Regions from separate parts of the Kitasatospora sp. NPDC058032 genome, predicted to be linked through region 2. Evidence: riboswitches for the same ligand, from Rfam matches in the RefSeq annotation. Region 2 holds a riboswitch; the other holds the start of a gene.
The links. Region 2 has a riboswitch for S-adenosylmethionine ahead of ACFVUH_RS05040 (aminotransferase class V-fold PLP-dependent enzyme). Riboswitches for the same ligand answer to the same signal wherever they lie in the genome.
Positions count from the first base shown of each region.

Region 1: linked by a shared signal. The riboswitch ahead of thrC (threonine synthase) and the one ahead of ACFVUH_RS05040 (aminotransferase class V-fold PLP-dependent enzyme) in region 2 are both predicted to bind S-adenosylmethionine.

Region 1 covers NZ_JBHVRK010000034.1:31,353-46,893, forward strand. The annotation lists gene ACFVUH_RS33460 (MoaD/ThiS family protein) at 1-112, opposite strand, end outside; gene thrC (threonine synthase) at 195-1,475, opposite strand; SAM riboswitch class I at 1,492-1,623, opposite strand; gene ACFVUH_RS33470 (glucosyl-3-phosphoglycerate synthase) at 1,798-2,805, shown strand; gene ACFVUH_RS33475 (trehalose-6-phosphate synthase) at 2,844-4,313, shown strand; gene otsB (trehalose-phosphatase) at 4,297-5,148, opposite strand; gene ACFVUH_RS33485 (DUF3263 domain-containing protein) at 5,230-5,496, opposite strand; gene ACFVUH_RS33490 (cupin domain-containing protein) at 5,600-5,950, shown strand; gene ACFVUH_RS33495 (extracellular solute-binding protein) at 5,985-7,277, opposite strand; gene ACFVUH_RS33500 (ROK family protein) at 7,628-8,575, shown strand; gene nagA (N-acetylglucosamine-6-phosphate deacetylase) at 8,572-9,744, shown strand; gene ACFVUH_RS33510 (hypothetical protein) at 9,818-10,807, opposite strand; gene ACFVUH_RS33515 (diguanylate cyclase domain-containing protein) at 10,982-12,829, opposite strand; gene ACFVUH_RS33520 (flavin reductase family protein) at 13,217-13,753, shown strand; gene arfB (alternative ribosome rescue aminoacyl-tRNA hydrolase ArfB) at 13,783-14,217, opposite strand; gene ACFVUH_RS33530 (hypothetical protein) at 14,285-14,782, shown strand; gene ACFVUH_RS33535 (TerD family protein) at 14,898-15,473, shown strand.
Region 2 covers NZ_JBHVRK010000002.1:464,773-480,313, forward strand. The annotation lists gene ACFVUH_RS05015 (NlpC/P60 family protein) at 1-296, opposite strand, end outside; gene ACFVUH_RS05020 (NYN domain-containing protein) at 507-2,024, opposite strand; gene ACFVUH_RS05025 (hypothetical protein) at 2,159-2,422, opposite strand; gene ACFVUH_RS05030 (rhomboid family intramembrane serine protease) at 2,625-3,446, shown strand; gene ACFVUH_RS05035 (Lrp/AsnC ligand binding domain-containing protein) at 3,443-3,724, shown strand; gene ACFVUH_RS05040 (aminotransferase class V-fold PLP-dependent enzyme) at 3,741-5,105, opposite strand; SAM riboswitch class IV at 5,157-5,274, opposite strand; gene trpD (anthranilate phosphoribosyltransferase) at 5,382-6,458, opposite strand; gene ACFVUH_RS05050 (hypothetical protein) at 6,623-7,048, opposite strand; gene ACFVUH_RS05055 (heme-copper oxidase subunit III) at 7,442-8,062, shown strand; gene ACFVUH_RS05060 (c-type cytochrome) at 8,250-9,059, shown strand; gene ACFVUH_RS05065 (Rieske 2Fe-2S domain-containing protein) at 9,056-10,126, shown strand; gene ACFVUH_RS05070 (ubiquinol-cytochrome c reductase cytochrome b subunit) at 10,123-11,781, shown strand; gene ACFVUH_RS05075 (GntR family transcriptional regulator) at 11,912-12,295, shown strand; gene ACFVUH_RS05080 (Ig-like domain-containing protein) at 12,305-13,567, opposite strand; gene ACFVUH_RS05085 (cytochrome c oxidase subunit 4) at 13,739-14,155, opposite strand; gene ctaD (cytochrome c oxidase subunit I) at 14,155-15,541, opposite strand, start outside.

The sequences.
Region 1 (15,541 bases), on a different contig from region 2:
TCTTCTCCAGGTCGGCGATGACCTCGCCCAGCGTGCCGCCCTCGGCGGGCACCTCGCTGGCGCCGCCGGTGTAGGTGCGCAGGATGGTCGGGATGCGGACGTTGGCGCTCATGGGGGTCTCCTCGTTGCGGGCGCGCGGGCGGGGCCGGGGCGGGGCTGGGGGCGGGACGGGTGGGACGTGCGGGGCGCGAGGGTCAGGCGGTCGCCAGGCCGGCGTCCCGGAAGGACTCCAGGTTCGGCCGGATCACAGCGGTCATCCCGGCCTCGGAGACGGCGTCGAGGGTCTTCAGGCCGTCACCGGTGTTGATCGCGACGGTCTCCTTCGACGGGTCCAGCTGCCCGGTCTCGACCAGCTTCTTGAGCACGCCGACCGTCACGCCGCCCGCGGTCTCCGCGAAGATGCCCTCGGTGCGGGCCAGCAGCCGGATCGCGGCCACGACCTCCTCGTCCGTCACGTCCTCCACCGCGCCGCCGGTGCGCCGGGCGATGTCCAGCACGTACGGGCCGTCGGCCGGGTTGCCGATCGCCAGCGACTTGGCGATGGTGTCCGGCTTGACCGGCCGGATCACGTCCTGGCCGGCCTTGAACGCGGCCGAGACCGGCGAGCAGCCCGCCGCCTGGGCGCCGAAGATCCGGTACGGCCGGTCCTCGACCAGACCGAGCTTGATCAGCTCCTGCAGGCCCTTGTCGATCTTGGTGAGCTGCGAGCCCGAGGCGATCGGGATCACGATCTGCTCCGGCAGCCGCCAGCCGAGCTGCTCGCAGATCTCGTAGGCGAGCGTCTTGGAGCCCTCGCCGTAGTACGGCCGCAGGTTGACGTTGACGAAGCCCCAGCCCTCACCGGCCGGGTCGCCGATCAGCTCCGAGCAGAACCGGTTCACGTCGTCGTAGTTGCCCTCGATGCCGACCAGCTCGCCGCCGTACACCCCGGCCATCACGACCTTGCCCTGCTCCAGGTCGTGCGGGATGAACACGCAGGACCGGAAGCCCGCCCGGGCCGCCGCCGCGCCCACCGCGCCGGCCAGGTTGCCGGTCGAGGAGCAGGAGAGCGTGGTGTAGCCGAACGCGCGGGCCGCCTCGATCGCGCAGGCCACCACGCGGTCCTTGAAGGAGTGGGTCGGGTTGCCGGAGTCGTCCTTGACGTGCAGCTGGGCGGTGAAGCCGAGCTCGCGGCCCAGGTTGTCGGCCTTCACCAGCGGGGTCCAGCCCGGGTTCAGGTTCGGCTTGCTCGCGACGTCCGCGGGCACCGGCAGCAGCGGCGCGTAGCGCCAGATCGACGCGGGACCGGCCTCGATCCGCTTGCGCAGCTCCTCGGCGCCCTCGCTGCCGAAGTCGTAGGCGATCTCCAGCGGGCCGAAGCACTCCAGGCACGCGAAGCTGGGACCGAGCGGGAACTTGGTGCCGCACTCCCGACAGGACAGCTGGGCGGCGGGGCCGAGGTCAACGGTGACGGGTACGGCGGTGTCGATAGCCATGGTGGCGAGGCCTCTCTCCTCATCTTCCCCGTGACGCGGTCGCGCCCGGGCCGGAATTGGCACCTGTCCCGCCGGGGCTCGAAGCCGACCGTGCGAGAAGGTTGCCGGGACGTCAACGGGCCGTTCCCTCAGTCCCTCTGGATGAGCTCTGTGAAGTTGTGGTCCTGCTCAGCGGTGACCCCGGCGTGCGAAGGTCCGACCGCTGTACGAAGACTGTATCCGAAGGCGTCAACCCCGAACGGCACCGTCCGCCACGCGAGATGCCCCGTCCCACCGGGCCCCGTACCCGACCCCCGTACCCGACCCCGCCGAGGAGCGCACCGTGCCCGCCGAACCGACCCCCGAGCTCCTCCCCGAGACGGCGTCCTGGCTGCGCCGGCGCTCGTGGAGCGCGGCCGACCGCCCGGTGCACACGCTGCCGGCGGCCAAGCGCGCGCTCGGCCCGGCCGGCACGGTCAGCGTGGTGCTGCCCGCCCTGGACGAGGAGGCCACCGTCGGCGAGATCGTCCGGGTCATCCGCCGCGAGCTGATGGAGCGGCTGCCGCTGGTCGACGAGCTGGTGGTGGTCGACTCCGGCTCCGCCGACGCCACCGCCGCGGTCGCCGCCGAGGCCGGCGCCACCGTCGTCCACCGCGACGCGATCCTGCCCCGGATACCCGCCGCCCCCGGCAAGGGCGAGGTGCTCTGGCGCTCGCTGCTGGTCACCCGCGGCGAGATCGTCTGCTTCGTGGACGCCGACCTGCGCGAATTCGACCCCGCCCTGGTCTCCGGCATCATCGGCCCGCTGCTCACCGAACCGGACATCCAGCTGGTCAAGGCGATGTACGACCGGCCGCTGGAGACCGACGGCGCGGTCGTACCGGCCGGCGGCGGCCGGGTCACCGAGCTGGTCGCCCGCCCGCTGCTCAACCTGCACTGGCCGGAACTCGCCGGTTTCGTCCAGCCGCTCGGCGGCGAGTACGCCGCCCGGCGCTCGCTGCTCGAACGGCTGCCGTTCCCCACCGGCTACGGAGTCGAACTCGGCCTGCTGGTCGACGCGCTGGAGACGGCCGGCCTGGACGCGCTCGCCCAGGTGGACGTCGGCGTGCGCCACCACCGGCACCAGGACGGCCAGGCGCTCGGCCGGATGGCCGCCACCATCTACCGCACCGCGCTGGAACGGCTCGACCGCACCCACCGGCTCAAGGCCTCCGCCGACCTGCTCCACCCCCGGCTCACCCAGTTCACCCGCGACCCGCGCACCCGCGCCTTCACCGCCCACACCCACCCGGTCACCGCCACCGAACGCCCGCCGATGCACACCGTCCCCGAGTACGCCACCCGGCGCTGAGGGGTTTGCCGCCCCGGACCCCCGGCAACCAACCAACCATGGGCCCTGACACGACCGAGCGTTCGAATCCGACCGGCGCCGCCCCCGTCCTGGTGGCGTCCAACCGGGGGCCGGTGTCCTTCGGCACCGCGGACGACGGCACGCTGACGCTCCGCAGAGGCGGCGGAGGCCTGGTCTCCGGGCTCTCCGCGATCGACGACCCCGACGCCGTCTGGGTCTGCGCCGCCCTCTCCGACGCCGACCGCCGGGCCGCCCGGGAGGCCCCGGACGGCCGCCTCGACCGGGCCGGCCACGACGTCGGCGGGCAGGCCGTCCGGATGCTCGACATAGACCCGCGGACCTTCGCCCAGGCCTACAACGGCATCGCCAACTCGACCCTGTGGTTCGTCCACCACCTGCTCTGGGACACCCCGACCGCCCCCGCCTTCGACGCCGGCTTCCGCACCGAGTGGCAGTCCTACACCGCCTACAACACCGCCTTCGCCGAGGCGCTCGCCGCCGAGGCCGCCCCCGGCGCCGCCGTCCTGGTGCAGGACTACCACCTCTCGCTCGTCCCGGCGCTGCTCCGCGCCGCCCGCCCCGACCTGCGGATCGGCCACTTCTCGCACACCCCCTGGGCGCCGCCCGAGTACCTGCGGCTGCTGCCCGACGACATCGCCGAGGCCGTCCTCACCGGCATCCTCGGCGCCGACCGGGCGGGCTTCCTCACCCGCCGCTGGGCACTCGCCTTCGCCGACTGCTGCGAGCGCTTCCTCGGCGCGACGGTCGACCGCGAGGCGCTCACCGTCACCCACGCCGGCCGCACCACCGCCCTCGGCGTGCACGGCCTCGGCGCCGACGCCGACTTCCTGCGCGAGCGCGCCCACCGCCCGGACGTCGACGAGCGGCTCGCCGCCCTGCGCGCCGCCGTCGGCGAGCGCCGCACCGTCGTCCGGGTCGACCGCACCGAGCTGAGCAAGAACATCGTCCGCGGCTTCCTGGCCTACCGGCACCTGCTGCGCACCCGCCCCGAGTGGCACGGCCGGGTGGTGCACATCGCCTTCGCCTACCCGTCCCGCACCGACCTCGCCGAGTACCGGGCCTACACCGACCGGGTGCGCGCGCTCGCCGCCGAGATCGACGCGGAGTTCGCCACGCCCGACTGGAAGCCGCTGATCCTGCACGTCGACGACGACTTCCCGCGCTCGCTGGCCGCCTACCGGCTGGCCGACGTGGCCCTGGTCAACCCGATCCGGGACGGCATGAACCTGGTCGCCAAGGAGGTCCCGGTGGTCTCCGACCGGGGCTGCGCACTGGTGCTGTCCCGGGAGGCCGGCGCGCACGCCGAACTCGGCGAGGACGCGCTGAGCGTCAATCCGTACGACATCGTGGCCACCGCCGAGGCGCTGCACACCGGGCTCACCATGCCCGCCGGGGAGCGCGCCGACCGCACCAAGCGGCTGGCCGCCGCGGCGACGGCGCTGCCGCCCCAGCAGTGGTTCCTGGACCAGCTCAACGCCCTGCGCTGAGCTCCTCCCCGAGCGCCCCGAGCAGTTCCACCACGCCGGCCGGGCCCGGGACCACCAGGTCCGCCCGGTCGGCGAGTTCACGCACCGGGGCGTCCGGCGACTCGCCCACCGCGCCGCTGCACACCAGCACGCCGGCCAGGCCCTTCCCGCGCAGCTCCTCCACCGCCGCGAAGGCCGGGACGTCGCCGAGGTCGTCGCCCGCGTAGAGCACCGAGCGGGCACCGCGCTCGCGCAGCAGCCCGGTCAGCGCCGCGCCCTTGTCCACCCCCGGCGGCCGCAGCTCCAGCACCAGCCGGCCCGGTTCCACCACCAGCCCGTGCTCACCCGCCAGCGCGTCCATCGGACCGCGCAGCAGTTCGAACGCGGCGGTCGGTTCGGCGGTGCGCCGGGTGTGCACCGCCACCGAGCGGCCCTTGTCCTCCACCCAGGTGCCGTCCGGCGCGCCGAGCTCCGCCAGCACCTCCGGCAGCCGCTCGCGCACCGCGGCCACGCCCGGGTGCGGCGGCGGCGCGGTCAGCCGCCCGCCCTCCCAGCGCTCCGCGCCGTAGTGCCCGAGCACCACCACCCCGCCGAGCCCGGCGAGCCCGCCGTACTCCACCGCCAGGGCGGCCGGGCGGCCGGTCACCACCGCGACCGTGCCGACGTGCGGCGCCAGCGCGCGCAGCGCGGGGGCCACGCCCGGGTGCGCCCGGGCCCGGCTCGGGTCGGGCACGATCGGGGCGAGCGTGCCGTCGAAGTCGAGGGCGATCACGGCGTCGCGGGGCGCGGCGAGCAGCGCCGCCAGCCCCTCGCGCCCGGCATCCGTCAGCGGTCGCGTCATGTCGGCAAGGCCCATGCCTGGCACCGTACCCACCTCGGGCGGGGGTCACCCGTCGGCCCGGTGCGGCCCCGCGCGCCGTGCCCGCCGTGCCCGTGCCTACCGGGCCGCCCGGCGGGCGTCCCGCACCCGGCGCAGCCGGTTGACCAGGACCGGGGCGTGCGCCAGCGCCGCCGGCCGGTCCAGCAGCGCGTTCAGCAGCTGGTAGTACCGGGTGCTGGAGAGCCCCAGCTCCTCCCGTACGGCACGCTCCTTGGCGCCGGCCGTCCGCCAGGAGCGGCCCTCCAGCTCCAGCACGGCCCGGTCCCGCTCGTCCAGGGCGCCGGGCGCGGCCGGTTCCCGTGCCGCCTCGTCGTCCGCGTCCATCCCGGCCCACCTCCGTCCATCACTACGGACTGTCATTCTCCCCCGGGGACCCGACACACTCTGCGTCCTGCGCCGCCCGGGCCCGGCGGCTAGCGTCGCCCCCATGACCAGCACCCCGGCCTCCTCCTTCGCCCTGCACGTCCCGAGCGCGGAACTCGTGCCCGACCCGCTCGACCCGGCCCAGATCGTCTCCGGCGCCCCCGAGGTGTCCGGTCTGGTGCTCACCGGATCCGCCACCGGGGAGACCGGCATCTGGCAGATCACGCCGGGCACGGCCACCGACGTCGAGGCGGACGAGGTGTTCGTGGTGCTGAGCGGCCGGGCCACCGTCGTGGTCGACGGCGGCCCGGTGCTGGAGCTCGGCCCGGGCGTCTGCGGGGTGCTGCGGGCGGGCGACCGCACCACCTGGACCGTGCACGAGACGCTGCGCAAGGTCTACACGATCACCTACTGAGGCCCGTACCGCCGCCCCGCCGCCCGGCCCGGGTTCACTTGCGGATCCGGGCCGCCTCCTTGAGCGCCGCCTGCTGGAGGTCCTCCAGCACCGGCTTGGCGTCACCGGTCGCCGCCGCCCCGATGCCGGCCTTGATCCGGTTGGAGACCTCCGCCCAGGCCGGGTCGCCGAACGGATAGAAGCTCGCGTTGCCCAGGCCGACGGCGAACTGCTTGAGGTCCTCGTGCTTCGGGTCCTTGGTCATCGCGTCGAAGGCGTCCTGGGTGACCGGCAGCAGGTTGTAGGTCTCGTCGAACTTGAGCTGGTTCTCCTTGGTGTAGACGAAGGAGAGGAACCGGCGGATCTCGTTCTTGTGCCCGTTGGCCTTGAAGGCCATCATCCAGTCGGCCACGCCGAGGCTGCCGGTCTTCGCCAGGCCGTCCTTCTTCGGGATCGGCGCCGTCCCGAAGTCGATCCTGCCGTTGGTGGCCATCCGCAGCAGCGTCGGGTGCCCGTTGAGCATCGCCACCTTGCCGGAGGCGAAGTCGCTGAACACCGGGGTGCGGTTCACCTTGCCGGGCTCGGGGTAGGTCAGACCGGTGGTGACCAGGTTGGCCTTGAGCCAGCCGAAGGTGGCCTGGTTCTGGGGACTGTCGATGGTGTAGTTGCCGACGTCGTCGGAGAGGCTGCCGCCGCCGCTCAGCGTCCAGAGCATCGACTCGGCCGGCGCCTCCTCCGGCCCGAGCGGCAGTCCGTACGGGACCACGCCCGGGACCTTGGCCTTGATCTTCTCGGCGGCCTGCCTGAGTTCGTTCCAGGTGGTCGGGGGCTGGGTGATGCCGGCCTTCTGGAAGATCGCCTTGTTGTAGAAGAGCACCCGGGAGGAGGAGACGAACGGGATGCCGTACTGGGTGCCGAGCACCTGTCCCGCGTGCGAGAACGACTCCATGATCCGGGCCTGGGTCTCCAGCGAGAGCACGTCCGCGGCGGGGTACAGCCGGTCGGCGGCGGCCTGGTCGGCGAAGGCGCCGGTCTGCAGCAGGTCGGGCGACCTGCCGCTCTTCACCAGGTCGTCGACCCGCTTGCCGATGTCGGTCCAGCTCGCCACCTCGACGTCCACCTTGATGCCCGGGTTGGCGGCCTCGAAGCGGCGGGCGAGGTCGTCCCAGTACAGCTTGGAGCCGGTGTCCGCGCTCTCGCCGTAGTCGGCCGCGACCAGCCTGAGGGTGACGGGGCCGTCGCCCTGGCCGCCGCAGCCGGTGAGCACCAGTGCTCCGGCCAGGGCGCCGGCCGACGCGACGCCGAACAACCGGGTGGGGACCGGGGGGACCTGGGCGCGCCTGTCCAACGCGGGTACCGCCTTCGAGGGGGATCCTGGGGTGGAACGGACCGGATCGGGGGAAGGGGATCCGGCCGGGGGAAGGCCGCAAGGGTGCCAAACCGGGCGCGCGGTGGTCCACACCTCCGACACCCGGACGCCGGGTAGTTATCGAAGTGCGGGAGTCGTTGCGCACCGCGCAACGAAATCCCCGGTCCGACCTGCCAAACCCGCCCCCACCCCCGCCCGGGGGTCCGTCGAGGAGCTCGCGCATAGTGCCGCACACCACACGCTTCTGCGACAAAGCTCACCCCTTTGGACCAGACCAATCCGACAACTGGACTAGACCTCTTAGACCTGGTCAAGGGAAACTGTCCTCCGTGAAGCACGTCATCGCACTCGATGTGGGGGGCACCGGCATGAAAGCCGCGCTGCTCGCCCAGGACGGCTCCGTGCTGTTCGAAGCACGACGCCCGACCGGGCGGGAGCACGGCACGGACGCCGTGGTCACCGCCATCCTCGACTTCGCCGCCGATCTGGCGGACGAAGGCCGCAGCCGTTTCGGCGTCGCGCCCCTCGCGGCGGGTGTCGCCGTCCCGGGGACGATCGACGAGAAGCACGGCATCGCGGTCTTCTCCGCCAACCTCGGCTGGCGCGACCTGCCGCTGCGCAAGCTGCTGGGTGAGCGCCTGGCCGGCCCGGACGGCGGCGCGATGCCGGTCGCCCTGGGCCATGACGTGCGCTCCGGCGGCCTCGCCGAGGGCCGGCTCGGCGGCGGCCGGGGCGTCGGGCGCTTCCTGTTCATCGCGCTCGGCACCGGCATCGCCGGCGCCATCGGCATCGACGGCCGGATCGAGGCCGGCGCCCACGGCTACGGCGGCGAGATCGGCCACGTGGTGGTCCGCCCCGGCGGCCCGCAGTGCGGCTGCGGCGCCCGCGGCTGCCTGGAGACCCTCGCCTCCGCCTCCGCCGTCTCCCGTGCCTGGGCCGAGGCCGTGGGCGACCCCGACGCCGACGCGGCATCCTGCGCCGTCGCGGTGGACGCCGGGGACCCGCGCGCGGTCGCGGTCTGGCAGGGCGCGGTGGAGGCCCTGGCCGACGGCATCGTGCTCGCCCAGAGCCTGCTCGACCCGTCCCGGGTCATCGTCGGCGGCGGGCTGGCCGAGGCCGGGGACACCCTCTTCACCCCGCTGCGGGCGGCGGTCACCGAGCGGCTGACCTTCCAGATGCCCCCCGAGGTCGTTCCGGCCATGCTCAAAGACACCGCCGCGTCACTGGGCGCGGGCCTGCTCGCCTGGGATCTGCTCTCCATGGAGGTGACCGCGTGACCGCGGACCGACTCGCACTGGCCGGCGCCCGGCTGGTCCTGCCCGGAGGCGTCGTCGAGGGCGACCGCCTCGCCGTCGAGGGCGACCGGATCGCCGGTCTCGGGGGCTCCGCCACGCCCGGCGACCTCGACCTCACCGGGTACACCGTCGTCCCCGGCTTCGTGGACCTGCACGTGCACGGCGGCGGCGGCGCGTCCTACGCCTCCGGCATCGCCGAGGAGGCCCTCAAGGTCGCCCGCACCCACCTGGAGCACGGCACCACCACCACGGTCGCCTCCACCGTCACCGGCGAGATCGACGACCTGACCCGCCAGGCGGCCGTGCTCTCCGAGCTCGTCGAGGACGGCGTCCTCGCCGGCATCCACTTCGAGGGCCCGTTCATCTCGCACAACCGCTGCGGCGCCCACCGCCCCGACCTGCTGCGCGACCCCGACCCGGCGCTGGTGCGCAAGCTGGTCGACGCCGCCCGCGGCCACGCCAGGATGGTCACCCTGGCGCCCGAGCTCCCCGGCGGCCTCGACTCCGTGCGGATGCTCGCCGACCTCGGCGTGATCGCCGCCGTCGGCCACACCGACTCGGACTACGCCAAGACGCTGGAGGCCATCGAGGCCGGCGCCACCGTCGCCACCCACCTCTTCAACGCCATGCCCGGCATCGCCCACCGCGCGCCCGGCCCGATCGTGGCGCTGCTGGAGGACGAGCGGGTCACCGTCGAGCTGATCAACGACGGCGTCCACCTGCACCCGTCCGTGCTCGACCTCGCCTACGGCACCGCCGGCGCCGCCCGGGTCGCCCTGATCACCGACGCCATGGGCGCGGCCGGCATGGGCGACGGCCTCTACCCGCTCGGCCCGCTCCAGGTCGAGGTCGAGAACGGCGTCGCCCGGCTGGTCGAGGGCGGCGCGATCGCCGGCTCGACGCTCACCCTGGACGTGGCGTTCAAGCGCTCGGTGACGGTCAACGGCCTCGGCCTCGACCAGGCCGTCGAGTCGCTCTCCACCGTCCCGGCCCGGCTGCTCGGCCTCGCCGACCAGGTCGGCAGCCTGGAGCCCGGCAAGCTCGCCGACCTCGCCGTCGTCGACTCCGCGACCTACGACCTGGTCGCCGTGATGCGCCGCGGCGAGTGGATCACCGGCGGCGACCGGTTCGCCCCGATCGCGGCCGTCTGACCGCACCCGCGCCCGCGGACGACACGGCCGCCCGCTCCCCTCGGGGAACGGGCGGCCGTCGCGCGTCCGAGGCCTAGCCGGCGGTGGCCTCCAGCGTCACCTGGTCCACCAGGATCGCGCCGCTGCCCGCCGGCAGCGAGAGCACGATCGTGTTGCTGCCCGCCTGCAGCGGCGGGGTTATGTAGCTGGTGTACCAGGACGAGGCCGGGTCCTTGCCCGGCGAGTAGTTCTTGAGCGACAGGCCGCCCGGCCAGTCCTTGCCGTTCACCGCCGCGATCGCCTTGGTGTCGGCGCCCGGATTGTTGAAGTGCACGGTGAACTTGAAGGTGCCGGCCGCCGGCACGTCGCCGGTCCAGGTGATCGTGCCGCCCGGGTTGAGCGTCAGATAGCTGCCGTCGGCCGACCTGGTGCCCTTGACGGTGTTGCCGGACGGCGCGTTCTGGCCCTGCAGCTGGCTCGCGTCCACGGTGCCCGGACCGGCCGAGGCGGTCGCCGAGGGGGTCGCCGACGCGGTGCCGGTCGGGCTCGCGGTACCGGTGGGGCCGCCCGGAACGGCCGGGGCGCTCGTCGTACCGGTGCCGCCCTTGGCGTCCGTGCTCTTGTCGTCCGGGTCCCCGGACAGGGCGATGCCCGCGCCGATCGCGATGGCCGCGACGACCGCGACCGCGCCGATCACCGCGCCCTTGCTGCGGCCGCTGCTCGCCGGCCGCTCCTCGCCCGGCTGCGGGCGGGAGTGCTCGGCGTACCGGGTCTGCTGGGTCGGGGCGGCGCCGAAGTCGCCCTGCGGCGGGTACGGCTGCGGCGGCTGGGCCTGCGGGTAGCCCGGCTGCGGCGGGTAGGGCTGCTGCGGTCGCGGGGGCTGGCCGTACTGCGGCTGGCCGTACTGGGCGCGGCCGACCTCCATCGGGCGACTGTAGGGCGTGCGCGGCACGCCCTGCTGCGGCTCGGTCTGCTGACCGGAGCCGCCGTCGGCCGGACGGTAGAGGTAGCCGAACGGATCGTCGTCCTGCGGGGCGCCGTCCTCCGGGCCCTGGGGCGCTCCGCTGCTGCCGGCGGTGGTCACGGTGGTCAACTCCCCCATCGCGGTCGCGCCGCCGGGCTGCCGTGCCGTCGGCGCTGGTCGTGGTCGCTCGTACCCCGGAACCCTACCTGCCGCGGCGGACGCCCCGAAAAGACCCCTTGACAACCGGCGAGTAGCCACGGCCCGACGGCCCCCGCACGCGCCCCCGGCGGCGCGTCAGCCCGCCCGCCGGTGCGACCGCTCGCCGCGCGCCCCGCGCACCGCGCCGCCGCGGGCCCGCTTCTCGTCGTACATCCGCTCGTCCGCGGTGTGCAGGACCTCCTCGATGCTCATCCCGCAGCCGGCCCAGCCGACACCCAGGCTCACACCGACCCGCATCCCCCGGCCGTCGATCCGCATCGGCGGGATGATCGCGTTGCGCAGCCGGTGGGCGAGGTCCTTCGCCTCGTCGCGGCCGATGCCGTCGGCGAGCACCACGAACTCGTCGCCGCCGAGCCGGGCCACCGTGTCACCGTCGCGCACGGCCGAGCTGAGCCGGCGGGCGACCTCGACCAGGACGGCGTCACCGGCGTTGTGGCCGAACCGGTCGTTGATCGACTTGAAGCCGTCGAGGTCGCAGAAGAGCACCGCGAGCCCCTTCTCGACGGCGGCCGCGGCGCTCGAGCGGAACGGGCCCGTCCGCACCTCGCCGCCGGGGCCGTGGTCGGCCGGGACCACCGCGTGCACGTGCTCGCCGTAGCCGTTCGCCCCGGCCGGCGCACCGTCGGCGGCGGGCACCGGGTACCCCTCCGGCAGGCCGTGGCCGTACGCCGGTTCCGGGCCGTCGTAGCCGCCGGCCGGGCGGTAGGACTCGCCGAAGAGGCTCTCCGGGTACCCGGCGAAGCCGTCGTCCGGCACCCCGGCGCCGACCGGACGGCCGGTCTCCGGGTGGCCGTCCGCGCCGGGCCCGTCCTGGTGCCCGGCGGCGACGGCCGACTGCGGCTGCCCGCAGAGCCGGCGCCCCAGTCTGGCCTTGAGCTCGGCGCCGTTCGGCAGGCCGGTGAGCGCGTCGTGGCTGGCCCGGTGGGCGAGCTGGAGCTCGTGCCGCTTGCGGTCCTCGATGTCCTCGACGTGGGTGAGCAGGAAGCTCGGGCCCTCGGCGGCGTCGGCCACGATCGAGTTGCGCAGGCACACCCACTGGTAGCCGCCGTCCCGGCGGGAGAGCCGCAGTTCCGCCCGGCCGCTCTCGGCGCTGGTGCGCTCCAGCAGCGCCCGGTCGTCCGGGTGGACGAGGTCGACGAAGCTCTGCTGGCGCAGCACCGCCCGGGGGCGGCCGAGCAGACGACAGAGCGCGTCGTTGACCCGGGTCAGCTGGCCCCGCCCGGCGCCGTGCAGTTCGGTGATGGCCATCCCGCTGGGGGCGTACTCGAAGGCCTGGCGGAAGCTCTCCTCACTGGCCCGCAGCGCCTGCTGCTCCTTCTCCAGGCGGGCCAGCGCGCGTTGCATCTCCGCGCGTAGCCGGGCGTTGCCGATGGCGATGGAGGCCTGCAGGGAGAACATCTCCAGGGCCTCGCGGGTCCAGGCGCCGGGTCGCTTGCCGCTGCGCGGGCGGTCCACCGAGAGGACGCCGAGCAGGTCGCCGCCGGCGCTGTACATCGGGGCGAGCAGGCCGTCGGCGGGGTGCCAGTCGTTGGCGTAGACGGGCATCGGACCGTCCCCTATCCAGCGCGGTATGTCGCTGGCGACCGCCCAGCCGCGGTCGTAGGGGAGGAAGCGCAGGGTGCCCCAGTGGTCGCTGACGCCGAGCAGCCGGTCCCAGGACTCGCGGGAGCCGACCTGGCCGAGCAGGACGGACGGGCCGCCCATGGTGCTCTCCTCCAGCTCCCACACGGCCGCCACCACGAGATCGCCGTCCGGCCGCACCAGGCTGACCGCGGCGGCGTCGAAACCGAGTCCGTGCACCGCGCCCTCGACCACGGCCTGCAGCGTGCCCGCCAGGCTGCGGGCAGCGTTGAGGTCCGCCACGACCCGGTGCAAGGTGCGGAGGGTCGCGAGACGGACGTACGGCTCCGACTCGGCTTCCATGCGGGGGCTCCCCGGCTGCTTCGGATAGGTCTTGATTAGTTATCGTCCGATTGCCAGAAGAACTGAATCACAGGGAGCACAGCGTTCGGCACGCTCGGTCAGCAATAGGTCAGCACTTGTGACTTAAATCACACAAGACTAATGCGCCCTTAATCAGTTCATCCGCCCCGTATCGGGACATAACAGCCCATCGGAACATTTCCCGTGGTCGGCCGCAATGGCCCCGTGCTGTAGCCGACTGACCGCCGGGCAGGCCCTCCCCTTCACTCCTGGGAGTGAGAGCGGACGCGAACCGTAACCTTTCCGCCGCCCCGGCGGGCTGAACGCCGCTGCGCCGCTGGTCCTACGACCAGGGCCCGATGTCGTTTCCCCCGGTCGCGGGCTACCGTGCGGTACGTGTACCCGTCCCCGCAGCCCGAAGCTGCCTCCCAAGCGACCCCCGACGAGTTCCGGGCGGCGCTCTCCCAGCTCGCCGCCGGTGTGAGCCTGGTGACCGTCCACGACCCGGACGACGGAGAGGACGTCGGCATGACCGCCACGTCCTTCCTCTCGGTGTCGCTGGAACCGCCGCTGGTCCTGATCTCCGTCCGGGAGGACTCCCGGATGGACGAGGTGCTCTCCCGCACCGACACCTGGGCCGTCTCCCTGTTGTCGGAGAACCAGAAGGCGCTCGGCTCGCGGTTCGCGATGAAGGGCCGGCTCAGCGACCGGCTGCTGTTCGCCGACGCCCCGCACCACCGGGGCCCGTACAGCGGGGCCCCGCTGATCGACGGCGCGCTCGCCACCGTGGAGTGCCGCACCGAGCAGCGGATAGCCGCTGGTGACCACACCCTGCTGCTCGGCCGCGTCCTGGAGGCGACGGTGCCGGACCCGGGCGGCCGTCCGCTGCTGTACTTCCGCGGCGGCTACCGCACCCTGGGCTGAACCGGCCCGCCCGGCCGCACGGCAAGGGCCTACCCCTCGCCGCGCGGGGAGCGCCGCCCCTGCTTCAGCTCGGAGCGGTGCCGCTTGTTGGAGAGCCGCCGCTCGACCATGCCCCGGCTGGGCTTGGTCGCCCGGCGCGCCTTCGGCGGCGGCGCGGTCGCCTCGCCGAGCAGCGAAGCCAGCCGGGCCGCGGCGATCTCCCGGTTGCGCCACTGCGAGCGGTGCTCGGAGGCCCGGACCACCAGCACCCGCCCGTCCACCAGCCGGCCCGCCAGCCGCTCCAGGGCACGCTGCTTCCACACCTCGGGCAGCGCGGTGGAGGCCGCCAGGTCGTAGCAGAGCTCGACCTGGGTGTCGGAGGTGTTGACGTGCTGGCCGCCGGGGCCGGAGGAACGCGAGAAGCGCCAGACGAGCTCGGCGTCGGGGACGACCACCGATCCCCGTACGCGGATGGGCTCGGGCATGGGTCCATCATCCCGCGCCGGGCCGTGCCGGTCACCCTGTTATCCGGCCGGGTCCGCAGCCCCGACAATGGCCAGTGTGATCGAGCTCGGCTACTCCCTCTCCAACCGCTTCCCCGACCCCCCGCAGACCGACTACCGGACCGCGGGCGTGCGCGAACTGCGGTACGACCTGTTCTGCGGCGACGTCCACCTCGACGCCGAGGACGCCGACCTGTCCACAGCCTGGGGATGGGTCCCGGTGCTGGACTTCGCCTGGGCGCTGTGCGACATCGTCGAGGAACTCGACCGCGACCCGGCCGGCGGCCGCGCGGCCCGGGTGCAGACCGCCGATCTCGACTTCACCCAGAACACCGAGTTGCTGCGGTTCGCCCGCCGCTTCAACTGGGTCGAGATCACCGCGACCTGGCTGCCCGACGAGCCGCCTGCGGTGGTGCGCCACGGCGACCTGCGCCGGGAGGCCCGGGATTTCCTCCAGGACACCCTCGCCGACCTCTTCGACATGCACCCCGACCTCGCCGACAATCCGGCGATCTGGGAACTCCAGGGCCGGTTCCGGCGGATCTGACGGGGGAATACCCGAAGCCGTGCCGACGGCTCAAAAGACCCGGCCGTGCGGAACCAATGCCGGCGGTTCCCGCGTTATCCCCGGCAACAAGCAAAGCGAAGGGACAGCACACATCATGCCAGTGAGCCTCTCCAAGGGTGGCAACGTCTCGCTGACCAAGGAGGCCCCCGGCCTGACCGCGGTCACCGTCGGCCTCGGCTGGGACGTCCGCACCACGACCGGTGCCGAGTTCGACCTGGACGCCAGCGCGATCGTGCTGAACGCGGACGGCAAGGTGCTGTCCAACAGCCACTTCGTCTTCTTCAACAACACCAGCACGCCGGACAGCACCGTCGTCCACACCGGTGACAACCGCACCGGCGAGGGCGCCGGCGACGACGAGGCGATCAACGTCAACCTGGCCGGGCTGCCGGCCGAGGCCGCCCGGATCACCTTCCCGGTCTCGATCTACGACGCCGTCGCCCGGTCGCAGAACTTCGGCCAGGTCCGCAACGCCTACATCCGCGTGGTGAACTCCGCCGGCGGCGCCGAGATCGCCCGCTACGACCTCTCCGAGGACGCCGCGACCGAGACCGCCATGATCTTCGGCGAGCTCTACCGCAACGGCGCCGAGTGGAAGTTCCGCGCCGTCGGCCAGGGCTACGCCTCCGGCCTGGCCGGCATCGCCCAGGACTTCGGCGTCCAGATCTGACCTTCCGGCACCGCGTGCCGTTGCGGCGCCCGTTCCGCCACCCGGCGGGGCGGGCGCCGTGCCGTTCC
Region 2 (15,541 bases):
CCGGCCTGAAGCTGGGTCATCTGCTCCTGGCCGCGGGCCACCTGGTCCTGCAGCTGGTCGGCCTGCTTGCGCAGCTGGTCGGCGCGCTCCTTGGCGCCGTTGTACCGCTCGGTGGCCTGCTCGGCCTCCTCCTGCAGCTGGTCGATCTGCGCCTTGACGTCGTCCTTCTTGGGCGACGGGCTGGGCGCGGCGTGGGCGGCGACCTGGGCGGAGAGAGCGACCGCGGTCGCAGCGGCAGCGGTGAGCACGGAGACCCGCGCGCGGCTCGGCTGCTTGGGACGGCGGTGGGAGGCCAAGGGACCGGCTCCTTCTTCCAATGGCCTCACCCGAACGGGTGAGAATCCGGAAAATAGGTTTGACGCCAGACCCTAGTGAAGATCCACGATTCGCGCCACTCCCCCGATCGCGTGAACCCGCGCCGCCGATCTGACTTCACAGAACTCGCACAACATTGCCATCAGGGCGCTGACCAGCCGTCATGCCGGCCTGCTCGCGCCCGGGGGCGGTTACGGCCGGGCCAGCCGGTTCAGCAGCAGGACCGATGCGACGGGGCGCGCGCCGGCCTTCCGCACGCCCTCCGCGACCTCCCGGTCGGTGGAGACCACCACCACCGGGCGCCCCTGCGGCTCCGCCCGGACCAGTCGGCGGATCAGCTCGTCCGCCGTCTCCCCGGTCCGGCTGAACCGCACCCGCACCCCGCGCGGCGGCGCCATGATCACCGGCACGTCCAGGTCCTGGCCGTCGAACACACAGGTGACCTCCGCCTGGGTGCGCTGCGCCAGCATCGCCAGCCCGCCCAGCAGCCGGATCCGCTGCTGCTCCAGCGGCAGCGTCGGATAGCCCGTCTTGGTCACGTTGTAGCCGTCCACCACCAGATGGACCTGCGGGATCGCCAGCAGCTGGTCCAGCAGCGCCGGATCGTCCTCGGCCAGGCCGCGCCGCGCCACGTCGTGCGGCGAGGCCGAGCCCGGCTCCACCGCCTCCACCAGGTCCGCCGGGCGGATCTGGGACACCGGCAGCGCCAGCTCCCGCTGGAGCCCCTGCGCCGACTGCAGCACGGTGTCCAGCAGCAGCCGCAGCCGCATGTCCTCGACGCCGCGCCCCTCACGGGCCGACCGGCGCCCCTGCTCGGCGGCGTTCTCCAGCTCCGTGACCCGGTGCCGCAGCCGGCGCGCCTCGCTCTCCGCCGTGTTCCGCTCGGCCGCCGCCTGCGCCCTGACCGCCTCCAGCTCGGCGGCCACCTTGCGGGTCTCCGCCTGCGCCCTCCGGGTGTCGCTCTCCAGCGACCGCAGCCTGCGGCGCAGCGAATCCGCCTCCCGGCGGACGTCCTCCGATTCGGCCCGCTGGCGGTCCAGGTCGGCGCGCGCCGCCGAGCGCACCTCGGCCAGCTCGGCCTGCAGCTTCTCCACCAGCCGGGCCGCCTCGGCCGCCGCGCCCTCGGCACCCGCCCGCTCGGCCTCCTCGCCGGCCTCGGCCACCAGCCGGCTCCACCCCGCGGAGCGCACCAGGTAGGCGGCCGCCGCGACGTCCATCGGGTCCGCGGCGCCCGGCACGGTGCCCGACTCCAGGGCCCTGACCAGGTCCGGCTGGCCCAGTCGCAGCCGCTCCGCTATCCGCGACCGGAAGGCCGGCTCCGCCTCCAGCGCCGCCGCCAGCGCGGTCGCCGCGTACTTGGCCCGGCGCGCGGGGGTGAACTTGGCGTACTGGCGCAGCGACTGGGGCAGTTCCGCGAGCGGCAGCCCGCCGAGCGCGTCGGAGGCCAGGCCCACCACGCGCCGGCGCACGCCCTCGGGCAGCGGTCGGTCCAGGGTCTCGGCGCCGCCCGTCGCGCTGCCCGCGACGTCCCGGGCCGACCCGTCGACGGCTGCCGCCGGCTCGTCACCGCCGCCCGACTCCTCGCCGGCGGCCGCCTCGGCCGGGGCGTCGGTACCGGAGGGGGCGGCCCCTGCCGCGTCCGGCGTCCGCGCGTCCACAGCGGGCTGCCGCCCCTGCGGCCCGCCGGGCTCCTTCGCTGCGTCCACCACGTCCTCGGCTCCGATCCTGGTCCAGCGGGGTACGGCCCCCGGCCGCCGCCCCCGTCACACTCGTGCGTTCTCTCTGTATTGTCCTGTGCGGCGGTCGGCCATGCCCCGCACCGCCCGCCGCACGGATCAGGCGGTCAGGCCTGCTCGGAGCCCTCGGCGCCGTCGGCCGCGCCCGGGCGGGCGACCAGTTCGACCTGGTCCACCGCGTTGCACCAGCGGCAGCGCACCGACTCGACGGTCTCGCTGAGCACCTGGGTCTCCTCGACCTTCGACTCGCCGGCCAGGTCGAAGTGGAGGAACTCGGTCACCCGGGCGGTCCGGGTCACGTCGAAGCGGGTCAGGTTGCCGCAGAGCGTGCAGCGCCAGCGCGTCTCGGCGGTCAGGGCGGGGACGGTCATCGGGGGTCCTCTCGGGTGGTCCCTGGGTGGGCTCAGGCGCTCCCCCCGGAGCCCCGGCGTCGGCGGCGGGAGGCGGGATTGCCCGCCCCAAGCCTATTGCCTGGGGCAACCTTCACGGCCACCGGCCGACCGGCCCGCACCGGGTAGCCCACCTGCCGTAACCGCACGGTGGGCGCCGCGTGCCGGAGGGATGCTGGGGCCCATGGCCCTCCCGGTCCTCCCCGACCGCACCGGCGCGCGCCTCGGCCGTCCGGCCGCCGCCGCACCGGCCGTCTGCTACGCGCTGATCGCGCTCAACACCGCGGTCTTCCTGCTCGGACCGGCCGCCGGGCTCAACCCGCTCTACGGCCACGGCCGGGCCCGGGTCTGCGCGGAGCAGCGCTACGAGCAACGCTGGGGGGCCGTCCCCGCCGAACTGCTGACCGGTCGCCCGCTGACCGCCGGCCAGCTCGCCGAGGCCCCCGACCCGGTGCCCGGCTGCCCGGCCGCACCCACCCCGGGCAAGCACCCGGCGCTCTCCGTGCTCAGCGCGCTCTTCCTGCACGGCGGCTGGCTGCACCTGCTGGGCAACCTGCTCTTCCTGCACGTCTTCGGCCCCACCGTGGAGCGGCGGCTGGGGCGCCCCCGGTTCCTCCTCTTCTATCTGGCGTCCGGGGCGCTGACCACCTACGGCTTCGCGCTGGCCGAGGCGCACTCGCCGGACGCGACCCGGGTGCTGATCGGCGCCTCCGGGGCGATCTCCGCCGTGCTCGGCGCCTACCTGCGCTTCCACCCGCGGGCCCGGGTCACCACGCTCGTCCCGCTGCTGCTCTTCCTGCCGCTGCGCTTCCCGGCCTGGCTGGTGCTCGGGCTCTGGTTCGCCCTGCAGTGGTGGTCGGTGCACGCCGCCGGGCCCGGCGTGGCGTACCTGGTGCACGTGATCGGCTTCGCGGCCGGGTTCCTCTACGCCTGCACCCTGACCGGGCGCCGGCCCCGGACCGCCCGATACGCTGGCGGCACCTCACAAAGGAGTACGCCACCGTGATCACCGCCATCGTCCTGATCAAGACCAGCGTCGACCGCATCCCGGAGATCGCCGAGGCGATCGCCGCCATCGAGGGCGTCAGCGAGGTCTACTCGGTGACCGGCGGCTACGACCTGGTCGCGATGGTGCGGGTGGGCCGGCACGACGACCTCGCCGAGGTGATTCCCGGCCGGCTCAACAAGGTCCCGGGTGTCGCCCACACCGAGACCCAGATCGCCTTCCGCACCTACTCCCAGCACGACCTGGAAGCGGCCTTCTCGATCGGTCTGGACGAGTAGCGCCGTCGGCGGGGCCTCAGCCCTCCCGGCGGGTGTCCGCGACGCAGCGGCCGCCCTCGTTGCGGTAGGTCCAGGCCGCGCCGTCCGTGACCAGCTCGCGGACGGCGGTCAGGAACCGGTCCACGTGCTCGTCCGGGGTACCCGCACCGAAGCTCACCCGGATGGCGTTCAGGCTGCGCTCGCCGGGCAGCGAGGGCTCCGGCGCGCCGCACTCCGAGGGCGCGGCCTCCTCGTCGCCGAGCAGCGTGCGGACCAGCGGGTGGGCGCAGAACAGGCCGTCGCGCACCCCGATGCCGTACTCGGCGGACAGTGCGGCCGAGAAGTGCGAGCTGTTCCAGCCCCGGACGACGAAGGAGAGCACGCCCACCCGGTCCGAGTCCGCGCCGAACAGGTTCAGCACCCGGACCTCGGGGATCTCGGCCAGCCCGGCCTTCAGCCGCGCGACCAGCGCCCGCTCACGGGCCTCCAGCGCGTCGAAGCCGGCCTCGGTGAGCGCCCGGCAGGCCGAGGCGATGGCGTAGGCGCCGATGACGTTGGGCGAGCCGGCCTCGTGCCGGGCCGGGCCGGTGTGCCACTGCACGGCCACCGAGCCGTCGGCCTCCCGGGCCACCGTGCGGGTGGCGCCGCCGCCGGCCAGGTACGGGTCGGCCGCGTCCAGCCAGTCGGCCCGGCCGGCCAGCACCCCGGCGCCGAACGGCGCGTACAGCTTGTGGCCGGAGAAGGCGATCCAGTCGACGTCCAGCTCGCGCACCGAGACCCGGTGGTGCGGGGCCAGCTGCGCGGCGTCCAGCACCACCCGGGCACCGTGCCGGTGGGCGGTGCGGGTCAGCTCGGCGACCGGCCAGAGCTCGCCGGTGACGTTGGAGGCGCCGGTGACGCAGAGCAGCTTCGGGCCCTCGGGCGAGGCGGCCAGCGCGGCGTCGAAGGCCTCGACCGCCTCGGCGTGCGAGCGGGGGGCGCGCAGGTAGGTGACGGCCAGACCGGCGTGCGCCCAGGGCAGCAGCGAGGCGTGGTGCTCGGTCTCGAAGGCGAACACCTGCGTCCCCGCCGGGACGGCGCCGGCCAGCAGGTTGAGCGAGTCGGTGGTGGCGCGGGTGAAGACCACCTGGTCGCCCTCGCGCAGGTCGAGGAACTCGGTGACGGTGCGGCGGCTCTGCTCGAACAGGTCGGTGGAGAGCTGCGACAGGTAGCCGGCGCCGCGGTGCACGCTGCCGTAGTACGGGGCGTAGGCGGCGACGTCGTCCCAGACCCGCTGGAGCGCCGGGGAGCTGGCCGCGTAGTCGAGCGCCGCGTAGCCGACCCTGTCGCCGTTGGCCAGCGGGACCTGCACGTCGTGGCCGAGCACGGCGAGGGGGGTGCAGAGAGAGGTGTGGACAGACATGAGGATGCACTCCTGTACGGGTCAGGGACCCCGGGAGTGTTGTCGGTCCGGCGTCCGCGCTTGCCACGCGGACGATGCGCCACGCGACCCGGTCCTCACCCAGGGCACCCCGCCACGGACGGAGGGTTGCCGGACAGCCAGCTGGGGCTTGACGCTGTCGCTCATGACCTGGCGAAGACTCTAGGTCGCGTCCGTCCCGCGGTCAAACAGGAGTCCGCATCCCGGACAGCCGGAAGGCCCGGGGGGATGCTGCTCCCCCGGGCCCCGATTCCCGCGTCACGGCCGGGCGGTGGCCTCCGACCAGTGCTTCAGCAGATCGCCCGCCGCGCCGGAGTCGATGGCCGCCGCGGTGCGCCGCATGGCCGTCCCGAGCTGCTCGGCGAGCGGCGCGTCGGTCAGCTCCAGCGCCACCAGCGCGGCCGCCGAGTTCAGCAGCACCGCGTCGCGCACCGGCCCGTGCTCCCCGGCCAGCAGCCGGCGCGCGACCTCCGCGTTGTACGACGGGTCCCCGCCGCGCAACGCCTCGATGCCGACCGGCTCGATGCCGACCTCGCGCGGGTCGAAGGTGGTCTCGGTGACGGCGCCGTCCCGGACGATCCAGACCCGCGAGGTGGTGGTGATGGTGAGTTCGTCCAGCCCGTCGTCGCCCCGGAAGACCAGCGCGGCGGCGCCGCGCTGCGCCAGCACCCCGGCGATCAGCCCGGCGAGGCGGGTGTCGAAGCAGCCGATGGCGTGCGAGGTCACCCGGGCCGGGTTGGTGAGCGGGCCGAGGATGTTGAAGGCGGTCGGCACCCCGAGCTCGCTGCGGGCCGGACCGGCGTACCGCATCGACGGGTGGAAGGTGGCCGCGAAGCAGAAGGTGAGCCCGACCTCCTCGGCGATCTCGGCGACCCGGCGCGGGCGCAGGTTCAGGCTGATGCCCAGCTTCTCCAGCACGTCCGAGGAGCCGCTCGCCGAGGAGGCGGCCCGGTTGCCGTGCTTGACCACCTTGGCGCCGGCCGCCGCGGCGACGATCGCCGACATGGTGGAGATGTTGACGGTCTTGGCCCGGTCGCCGCCGGTGCCGACGATGTCCACCGCCGGACCGGGGATGGACAGCGGCTCGGCGTGCGAGTACATCGAGTCCACCAGACCGGAGATCTCGTCGACCGTCTCGCCCTTGGCCCGCAGCGCCACCATGAAGCCGGCGATCTGCACCGGGGAGGCCTCCCCGCTCATGATCCGGTCCATCGCCCACGCGGTGGCCGCGCGGTCGAGGTCCTCCCCCCTCAGCAGCGCCGACAGGATGTCGGGCCAGGTGCGGACCACCTGCGCGGGCTCGCTACCGCCGTTCGCAGGGTGCGCGTTCACCATGGCTGACTCCAGCTCTCGCTCCCCGCGGACGGGGAAGGACGTAGGGACGGAGTCAGCCTATCGAGCGGCGGGTGCCGGGGCTCCGCCGTTCGCCCTTCTTCTCTTGTACTGAGACGCGAGGTGAGACGGCCACCCCGGACGGCCGCCCCGGACGGCCGGGCCGCCTACCGCGAGGCGGGCGCCCGCTTGGCCACCCGCGCCCGCAGCAGGGTGGCGACGGCCTCGGCCAGCGCCACCGGGTCTACCGGCTGGGAGATCGCCGCGTCGGCCCGGCTCCAGGCGGCCAGCCAGGAGTCCTGCGGCCGGCCGATCAGCACCAGCAGCGGCGGGCAGCCGTAGATCTCGTCCTTCAGCTGCCGGGCGAGCCCGAGCCCGCCGGCCGGCACCGCCTCGCCGTCCAGGACGCAGAGGTCGACACCGCCCTTCTCCAGCGCCTTGAGCACCGCGGGAGTGGTCGCGCACTCCAGGTGGTCCAGCTCCGGCAGGTCCTCCGCGGGCCGCCGGCCGAGAGCGGTCAGCACCTGCTCGCGGGTGGTGCGGTCGTGGCTGTAGACGAGAACGGTCAGCGTCTCGTCGGTCGTGTACGCCATGGGCCTGCTCCCTCACGTGTGATCCGGACCACGTTCGCCTCTCCCCGGATGCTACTCCCGATCACCCGCCGCCGAGCCCTTCCCGCGAGATCCTCCCCGAACCGCCGCCGCCCGCCACTGGTCCGGGCGGAGCACGGCGCGTCACCCCCGCCCGCAAGGACCACCCGTACGGCGGACGAGTGGTCTCTCCCCTTACTACCGATGGCCCCGCAGGACCGCCGCGACACGCCGCCAGGGCCCCCGGAAGGGCCTTCGAGGAACCGTCAGAAAAGGGACACGCCGCTGCTCAGCACGGGTGGGTGCGGTCCGCGGGGTGCCAGGGGGGCATACCGCACGCACCGGACACTCCGAGGGAGACCCCCCGGCGTGAAGACGGAATAAGGGACCGACATAATGTCCGTCGTGGCGACAGCAACAGCAGTAGAAACCGGGCACGCGCACGGATCGGTCAACCGGCCGAACATGGTCAGCGTCGGAACGATCGTCTGGCTCAGTTCCGAGTTGATGTTCTTCGCGGCCCTCTTCGCGATGTACTTCACGCTCCGCTCCGTCAAGGGGCCGGAGTTCTGGACCGAGAAGGCGCACGCCCTCAACGTGCCCTTCTCCTCGGTCAACACCACGATCCTGGTGCTCTCCTCGCTCACCTGCCAGCTCGGCGTCTTCGCTGCCGAGCGCGGTGACGTGAAGAAGCTCCGCTCGTGGTTCACCCTGACCTTCGTGATGGGCGCGATCTTCATCGGCGGCCAGATCTTCGAGTACACCGAGCTGGTCAAGAAGGACGGCCTCTCGCTGTCCTCCGACCCGTACGGCACGGTGTTCTACCTGACCACCGGCTTCCACGGTCTGCACGTGACGGGTGGTCTGATCGCCTTCCTGCTGGTCCTGGGACGGACGTACGCAGCCAAGCGCTTCACTCACGAGCAGGCCACCGCCGCGATCGTGGTGTCGTACTACTGGCACTTCGTCGACGTCGTGTGGATCGGCCTGTTCGCGACCATCTACCTGATCAAGTAACCAGCTGATCAGGTCGCTGGCCACCGGCCTCGGGTCCCGCCCTCACCGGCGACGGCCCGATTTCGCCGGTGCCGACGCTCCCACCGACCGACCGCGCGCGCAGCCCTAGACAGGCAGCCTCGTGCCGGCCAGACCGGCCGCCGGGTGCACCCACCAGTCGACCAGATCCTGACACCGGGGTTATTCCGTGAAAAAGCTCTCCGCACGACGGCGCCACCCACTGGCGGCGCTGGTCGTCCTACTTCTCGCCCTGGCGGCAACCGGGGGGCTGTACGCCGCGTTCGCGCCCGCCGACAAGGCGCAGGCCGACGTCGCCGCGCAGTCGCTCGCGATCGACGAGGGCAAGAAGCTCTTCGCCGTGGGCTGCTCCTCCTGCCACGGCCTGAACGGCCAGGGTTCCAGTGACGGTCCGAGCCTCGTCGGCGTCGGCTCCGCCGCGGTGGACTTCCAGGTGGGCACCGGCCGCATGCCGGCCCAGCAGCCCGGCGCCCAGGTGCCGCGCAAGCCGAACATCTACTCGCAGGCGGAGATCGACCAGCTCGCCGCCTTCGTCGCCTCGCTCGGCCCCGGTCCGGTGACGCCGACCGAGGAGCAGTACACCTCGACCAACCCCGAGGATCTGTCCAAGGGTGGCGAGCTGTTCCGCACCAACTGCGCCCAGTGCCACAACTTCTCCGGCCAGGGCGGTGCCCTGACCCAGGGCAAGTACGCCCCGTCGCTGGAGGGCGTGGACGCCAAGCACATCTACGAGGCCATGCAGACCGGCCCGCAGAACATGCCGTCGTTCCCGGACAGCACCATGCCCGAGGAGCAGAAGAAGCAGATCGTGGCCTTCGTCCGCCACACCACCAACGATGAGCCCAACCCCGGCGGTCTCACGCTCGGCAGCCTCGGTCCGGTGACCGAGGGTCTGTTCGGCTGGATCTTCGGTCTCGGCGCGCTCATCCTGGTCGCGATCTGGGTCGCCGCCCACACCACCAAGGCCAAGAAGTCATGAGCCACGACATGTCAGAAGAGAACCTGCCGGAGTCGCACGGCTCCGCCGGGCACCACGAGGTGGCTGCCCACGGCGATCCGTTCGCCGACCCCGGTCTGCCGGCCCACGAGCCGCGCCGCACCGACATCGACGAGCGGGCCGCCAAGCGGGCCGAGCGTCAGGTGTCGCTGATGTTCGTCCTCTCGATGCTCGCCACCATCGGCTTCATCGCCTCGTACGTGGCCATCGACCCGGACAAGATCGTCTACATCTGGCCGCTGGGCCATGTCAGCGCGCTGAACTTCGCGCTCGGCATGACCCTGGGCGCGGCGCTGTTCCTCATCGGCGCGGGCGCGGTCCACTGGGCCCGCACCCTGATGTCGGACCACGAGATCCCGGCCGAGCGTCACCCGATCGAGGCCGACGACGAGGTCCGCGCGGACGTCATCGAGCAGTTCAAGACCGGTGCCGCGGAGTCCGGCTTCGGCCGCCGCAAGATGATCCGCAACACCCTCATCGGTTCGATGGCGCTGGTCCCGCTCTCCGGCGTGGTCCTGCTCCGCGACCTGGGCCCGCTGCCCGAGGACAAGCTGCAGCACACCGGCTGGGACGAGGCCACCGACGCCAAGCCGCTCCAGCTGATCAACATGAACACCAACCTGCCGATGAAGGCCGAGGACATCGTTCAGGGGTCGCTGACCTTCGCGATGCCCGAAGGCCTGACCACGCACTCCGAGGACTTCCAGGTTCGCATCGCGAAGGACGCCCTCATGCTGGTGCGCATCGCGCCGGAGGACATCAAGGACGAGAAGTCCAAGGAGAAGGGCTTCGAGGGCATCCTCGCCTACTCCAAGATCTGCACCCACGTCGGCTGCCCGATCAGCCTGTACGAGCAGCAGACCCACCACGCGCTCTGCCCCTGCCACCAGTCGACCTTCGACCTGGCGGACGGCGCGCGCGTCATCTTCGGCCCGGCCGGCCACCCCCTGCCGCAGCTGAAGATCACCACTGACGAGAAGGGCTTCCTGGTCGCCCACGGCGACTTCGACGAAGCCGTCGGCCCGAGCTTCTGGGAGCGTGCTCGATGAGCAGTGCGAGCAGCACCACCTCCGGCGCCGCCAAGCCCGCCAGCACGCGCGCCAAGCCCGCGAACAAGTGGGAACAGGCCGCGGACTGGACGGACGGCCGGCTGGGGATCTACTCCCTCGCCAAGGCCAACCTGCGGAAGATCTTCCCGGACCACTGGTCCTTCATGCTGGGCGAGATCTGCCTCTACACCTTCGTCATCATCATCCTGACCGGCGTCTACCTGACGCTGTTCTTCAAGCCCTCGATGGGCGAGGTCATCTACGACGGCTCGTACGTGCCGCTCAAGGGCCTCCCGATGTCCGAGGCCTACGCCTCGACCGTCGACATCAGCTTCGAGGTGCGCGGCGGCCTGCTGGTCCGCCAGATCCACCACTGGGCCGCCCTGGTCTTCGTCGCGGCGATGCTCGTGCACATGCTGCGCGTCTTCTTCACGGGCGCGTTCCGCAAGCCGCGCGAGATCAACTGGGTCTTCGGCTTCCTGCTGCTGGTCCTCGGCATGTTCGACGGCTTCTTCGGCTACTCGCTGCCCGACGACCTGCTCTCGGGCACCGGTATCCGGTTCATGGAAGGCGCGATCCTCGCGGTCCCGCTGGTCGGCACCTACATCCAGATGTTCCTGTTCGGGGGCGAGTTCCCCGGCACCGACATCGTGCCGCGGTTCTTCACCATCCACGTGCTGCTGATCCCGGGCATCATGCTCGGCCTGCTGGTGGCGCACCTGATCCTGGTCTTCTACCACAAGCACACCCAGTGGGCGGGCCCGGGCAAGACCGAGAAGAACGTCGTCGGCATGCCGCTGATGCCGGTCTACATGGCCAAGGCCGGTGGCTTCTTCTTCCTGGTGTTCGGCCTGATCGCCGCCATCTCGGCGCTCGCCACGATCAACCCGATCTGGTCGGTCGGCCCGTACCGTCCGGACCAGGTGTCCACGGACGCCCAGCCCGACTGGTACATGGGCTTCTCCGAGGGCCTGATCCGTGTCATGCCGGGCTGGGAGATCGGCCTCTGGGGCCACACCCTGAACCTGGGTGTCATGGTCCCGCTGGCGATCTTCCCGCTGGTGCTGGTCTCGATCGCGCTCTACCCCTTCATCGAGGGCTGGATCACCGGCGACAAGCGCGAGCACCACATCCTGGACCGTCCGCGCAACGCCCCGGTCCGCACCGCCCTGGGTGCCGCCTGGATCAGCCTCTACCTGCTCCTCCTGGTGGCCGGTGGCAACGACCTGTTCGCCACCCACCTGCACCTGTCGATCAACTCGGTCACCTACTTCGTCCGCGTCGGCTTCTTCGTCGTCCCGGTCGTGACCTTCATTGTCACCAAGCGCTGGTGCCTCGGCCTCCAGCGCCGCGACAAGGAGAAGGTGCTGCACGGCCGCGAGACCGGCGTCATCAAGCGCCTGCCGCACGGCGAGTTCATCGAGGTGCACGCCCAGCTGCCACAGCAGGACCTGCACAAGCTCACCGCGCACGAGCAGGTGCAGCCGTACGAGCTGCCGGCCGGGACCGACGAGAACGGCGTGGCCCGCAAGGCCGGCGTCGTCAGCCGGACCCGGGCGAAGCTCGCCCGCGGCTTCTACGGCGAGGGCAGCCAGATCCCCAAGCCGACCGCCGAGGAGCACCACGAGATCACCAGCGGCCACGGCCACCACTGATCCCGTACGCGTCGCCGCGTCGCACCCGAGGGCCGCTGACCAGAGTTCTGGTCGGCGGCCCTCGGGCTTTGCCGTACCCGCGTCCCCCGCACCCGTGTCCCCCGTCCGCAGCGAACGTCAGGAGTCCACCGTGCAGCTGTCCGTCGACCCCGCCTCCGCCACTCCCCCGTACGAGCAGATCCGCGCCCGGATCGCCGAGCAGGCCCGCAGCGGCGAGCTGGCCACCGGGCTGCGGCTGCCCACCGTCCGCGCGCTGGCCGAGCAGCTCGGGCTGGCCGCCGGGACGGTCGCCCGCGCCTACCGGGAGCTGGAGGCCGACGGGGTGGTGGAGACGCACGGCCGGCGCGGCACCCTGATCGCCGCGGTCGGCGACTCGGCGCACCGGCTGGCCGCCGCGGCCGCCGCCGAGTACGCCGAGCGGGTCCGGCGGCTCGGGCTGCCGCTGGCGGACGCCCTGGGCGCCGTGGACGGCGCGCTGCGGGTGGCGTACGGGGACGACGCCGCGGCGGGCTGAGCGGGCCGCTCAGAGCTGCGGGGCGATCATCCCGGTGGCGGGCGCCCGGGTGACCGGGGCGGTGGTGCTGACGGGTCCGCCGAAGGCGCTGTGCTTGACCCAGTCGGTCCAGGCGATGTTCCAGTCGCCGAAGCCGTTGCCGAACGGCTCCATGGACTTGCCCGCGCTGTTCACCACCGTCACCAGGTCCCCCACCCTGGTGTTCTGGTAGAACCAGTGGGCGTTCTCGGTGCTCATCCCGGTACAGCCGTGGCTGACGTTGTCCACCCCCTGGGAGCCCACCGACCAGGGCGCGGCGTGCACGTACTCGCCGCTCCAGGTGACCCGGGTGGCCCACTCGACGTCGAGGTCGTAGGACTCCTGGCTGCCGGCCGCTATGCCGATGGTCTCGCCGCTCATCCGGACCTTGCGCTCCTGGCCGAGCACCACCTTGACGCCGTTGCGGGTGTCGAAGCCGGGCTTGCCGGTGGTGACCGGAATCGTCCGCACCGGCCGGCCGTCCCGCTTGAGGGTCAGTTCGTGCGCCGCGGCGTCGACCACGGTCTCGACCCGCTCGCCGATCCGCAGCGCCAGGGCGGCACGGTCGCCGCCGTACAGGCCGTCGGAGATCCGGCTGCCGGTGGCCTCGAAGGCCAGGCTGACGGTGGTGCCGGTCGGCCAGTACTCCTCGGGGCGGAAGTGCAGGTTCTTGTCGTCCACCCAGTACCAGCCGCCGGTGACGGCGGGCTGCGAGGTCACCGTCAGCGCGCGCTCCACCTCCTGGCGGGCCTGCGGGTCCTTGACGGCCTCGGAGAGCTGGACGGTGAGCGGCTGGCCCACGCCGTAGACGCCGCTGCCGGAGGAGTCCGGGCCGAGCTTGGCGGTCAGCAGGTGCTGGGCGGCCAGGGTGGAGAAGCCGGCGGTGGTCTCGCCGCGGCCACCGCGGCCGTCGTCGGCGGCGATCCGCACGCTGTAGGAGGTGCCGGCCTTGAGCCGGCCGGTGGTCTGCCAGCTGCGCTGGTCGTCCGAGAGCCGCCCGGCGACCGTCCGCCCGTCCGGGCCGACCACGGTGACGTCGGTCAGCCGGCTGCCCGCCTCGGCGGTCACCGTGACCGGCTGGGAGGGGTCCGCCCGGTCGGTGGCGGACAGGTGCACCAGCGCGGCGGCGTCGACCTTGCGGACCGCCTCGGCGACGTCCTCGCCGCCGCCGGCGGTGCAGCCCGCCAGCGGGACCAGCACGGCGAGGGCCAGGGTGATGCCACCGAGACCCGCGACTGCGCGTCTGTCGGCCATGACCGCCTCCCGGGGTTTCGCACGATTGGTCAGATCGTAGGAACCGCCTCCGGCGGAGCGACATCCGAACGGGGCGCCGTTGGGCCGGCAGGGTGAGGCCGTCACTCCGGGGACGCAACAGGGCCGGGCATCCCGTGCGGGATGCCCGGCCCTGTGCGAGGGAGCCAGTGCCTACTGGTTCTGGTTCTCGCCCCGGTAGAACTCGAAGACCCAGCCGAACAGGCCGATCAGGATGATCGGGAGCGACCAGAACATCAGCCACCAGCCGAAGATCACACCGAGGAAGGCGAGCGCGCCGCCGATCGCGAGCGAGAGCGGCTGCCAGCTGTGCGGGGCGAAGAAGCCCAGCTCGCCGGAGTCGTCCGCGACCTCGGCCTCGGGGTTGTCACCCGCGCCGCTGTCCACCCGGCGGGCGGTGAAGGCGAGGTAGTAGCCGATGAAGGCGCACAGACCGAAGGCGAGGAACAGCGCGGTGGTGCCGGCCGCCTCGATGCCGTGGTCGGAGCTGTTGGTCCACAGGCCGTAGGTGATCGCCATGGCCAGCACGAAGACCGACAGGCCCAGGAAGATCTTGCCCTGTTCCTTCATCAGACGTCACCCTCCTTCTTGCCCTTGCCCAGCTGCGGCGCGTCGTACTTCGCCGGGGTCACACCGGCGAGGTGCTTGGCCGGCTCGCCGTGGTTCTCCAGGTAGTCCAGCGCGGCGATCTCCGGGTAGTGGAGGTCGAAGGCCGGGGATTCGGAGCGGATCCGGGGCAGGGTGAGGAAGTTGTGCCGCGGCGGCGGGCAGGAGGTCGCCCACTCCAGCGAGCGGCCGTAGCCCCACGGGTCGTCGACCTCGATCTTCTCGCCGTACTTGGCGGTCTTCCAGACGTTGTAGAGGAACGGCAGGATCGACAGACCGAGCAGGAACGAGCCGATGGTCGAGACGGTGTTCAGGGTGGTGAACCCGTCGGCGGCCAGGTAGTCGGCGTAGCGGCGGGGCATGCCCTCCGCGCCGAGCCAGTGCTGCACCAGGAAGGTGGTGTGGAAGCCGAAGAACAGCGTCCAGAAGGTGATCTTGCCGAGGCGCTCGTCCAGCATCTTGCCGGTCATCTTCGGCCACCAGAAGTGGAAGCCGGCGAACATCGCGAAGACGACGGTGCCGAAGACCACGTAGTGGAAGTGGGCGACGACGAAGTACGAGTCCGAGACGTGGAAGTCGATCGGCGGGGAGGCCAGCAGCACACCGGTCAGACCACCGAAGAGGAAGGTGACCAGGAAGCCGACGGTCCACAGCATCGGGGTCTCGAAGCTGAGCGAGCCCTTCCACATGGTGCCGACCCAGTTGAAGAACTTCACACCGGTCGGGACGGCGATGAGGAACGTCATGAAGGAGAAGAACGGCAGCAGCACCTGGCCGGTGACGTACATGTGGTGGGCCCACACCGTCACCGACAGACCGGCGATCGCGATGGTGGCCGCGATCAGGCCGGAGTAGCCGAACATCGGCTTGCGGCTGAAGACCGGGATGATCTCCGACACGATGCCGAAGAACGGCAGCGCGATGATGTACACCTCGGGATGGCCGAAGAACCAGAACAGGTGCTGCCAGAGCAGCGCACCACCGTTGGCCGGATCGAAGACGTGTGCCCCGAACTTGCGGTCCGCCTCCAGGGCGAACAGCGCGGCGGCCAGCACCGGGAAGGCCAGCAGGATCAGCACCGCGGTCAGCAGGACGTTCCAGGTGAAGATCGACATCCGGAACATCGTCAGGCCGGGGGCCCGCATGCAGATGATCGTGGTGATGAAGTTGACCGCACCGAGGATGGTGCCGAAGCCGGAGAAGGCCAGACCCATGATCCACATGTCGGCGCCGATGCCCGGCGAGCGGACCGCGTCCGACAGCGGCGCGTAGGCGAACCAGCCGAAGTCGGCGGCACCCTGCGGGGTGAGGAAGCCGGCGACGGCGATCAGCGAGCCGAACAGGTACAGC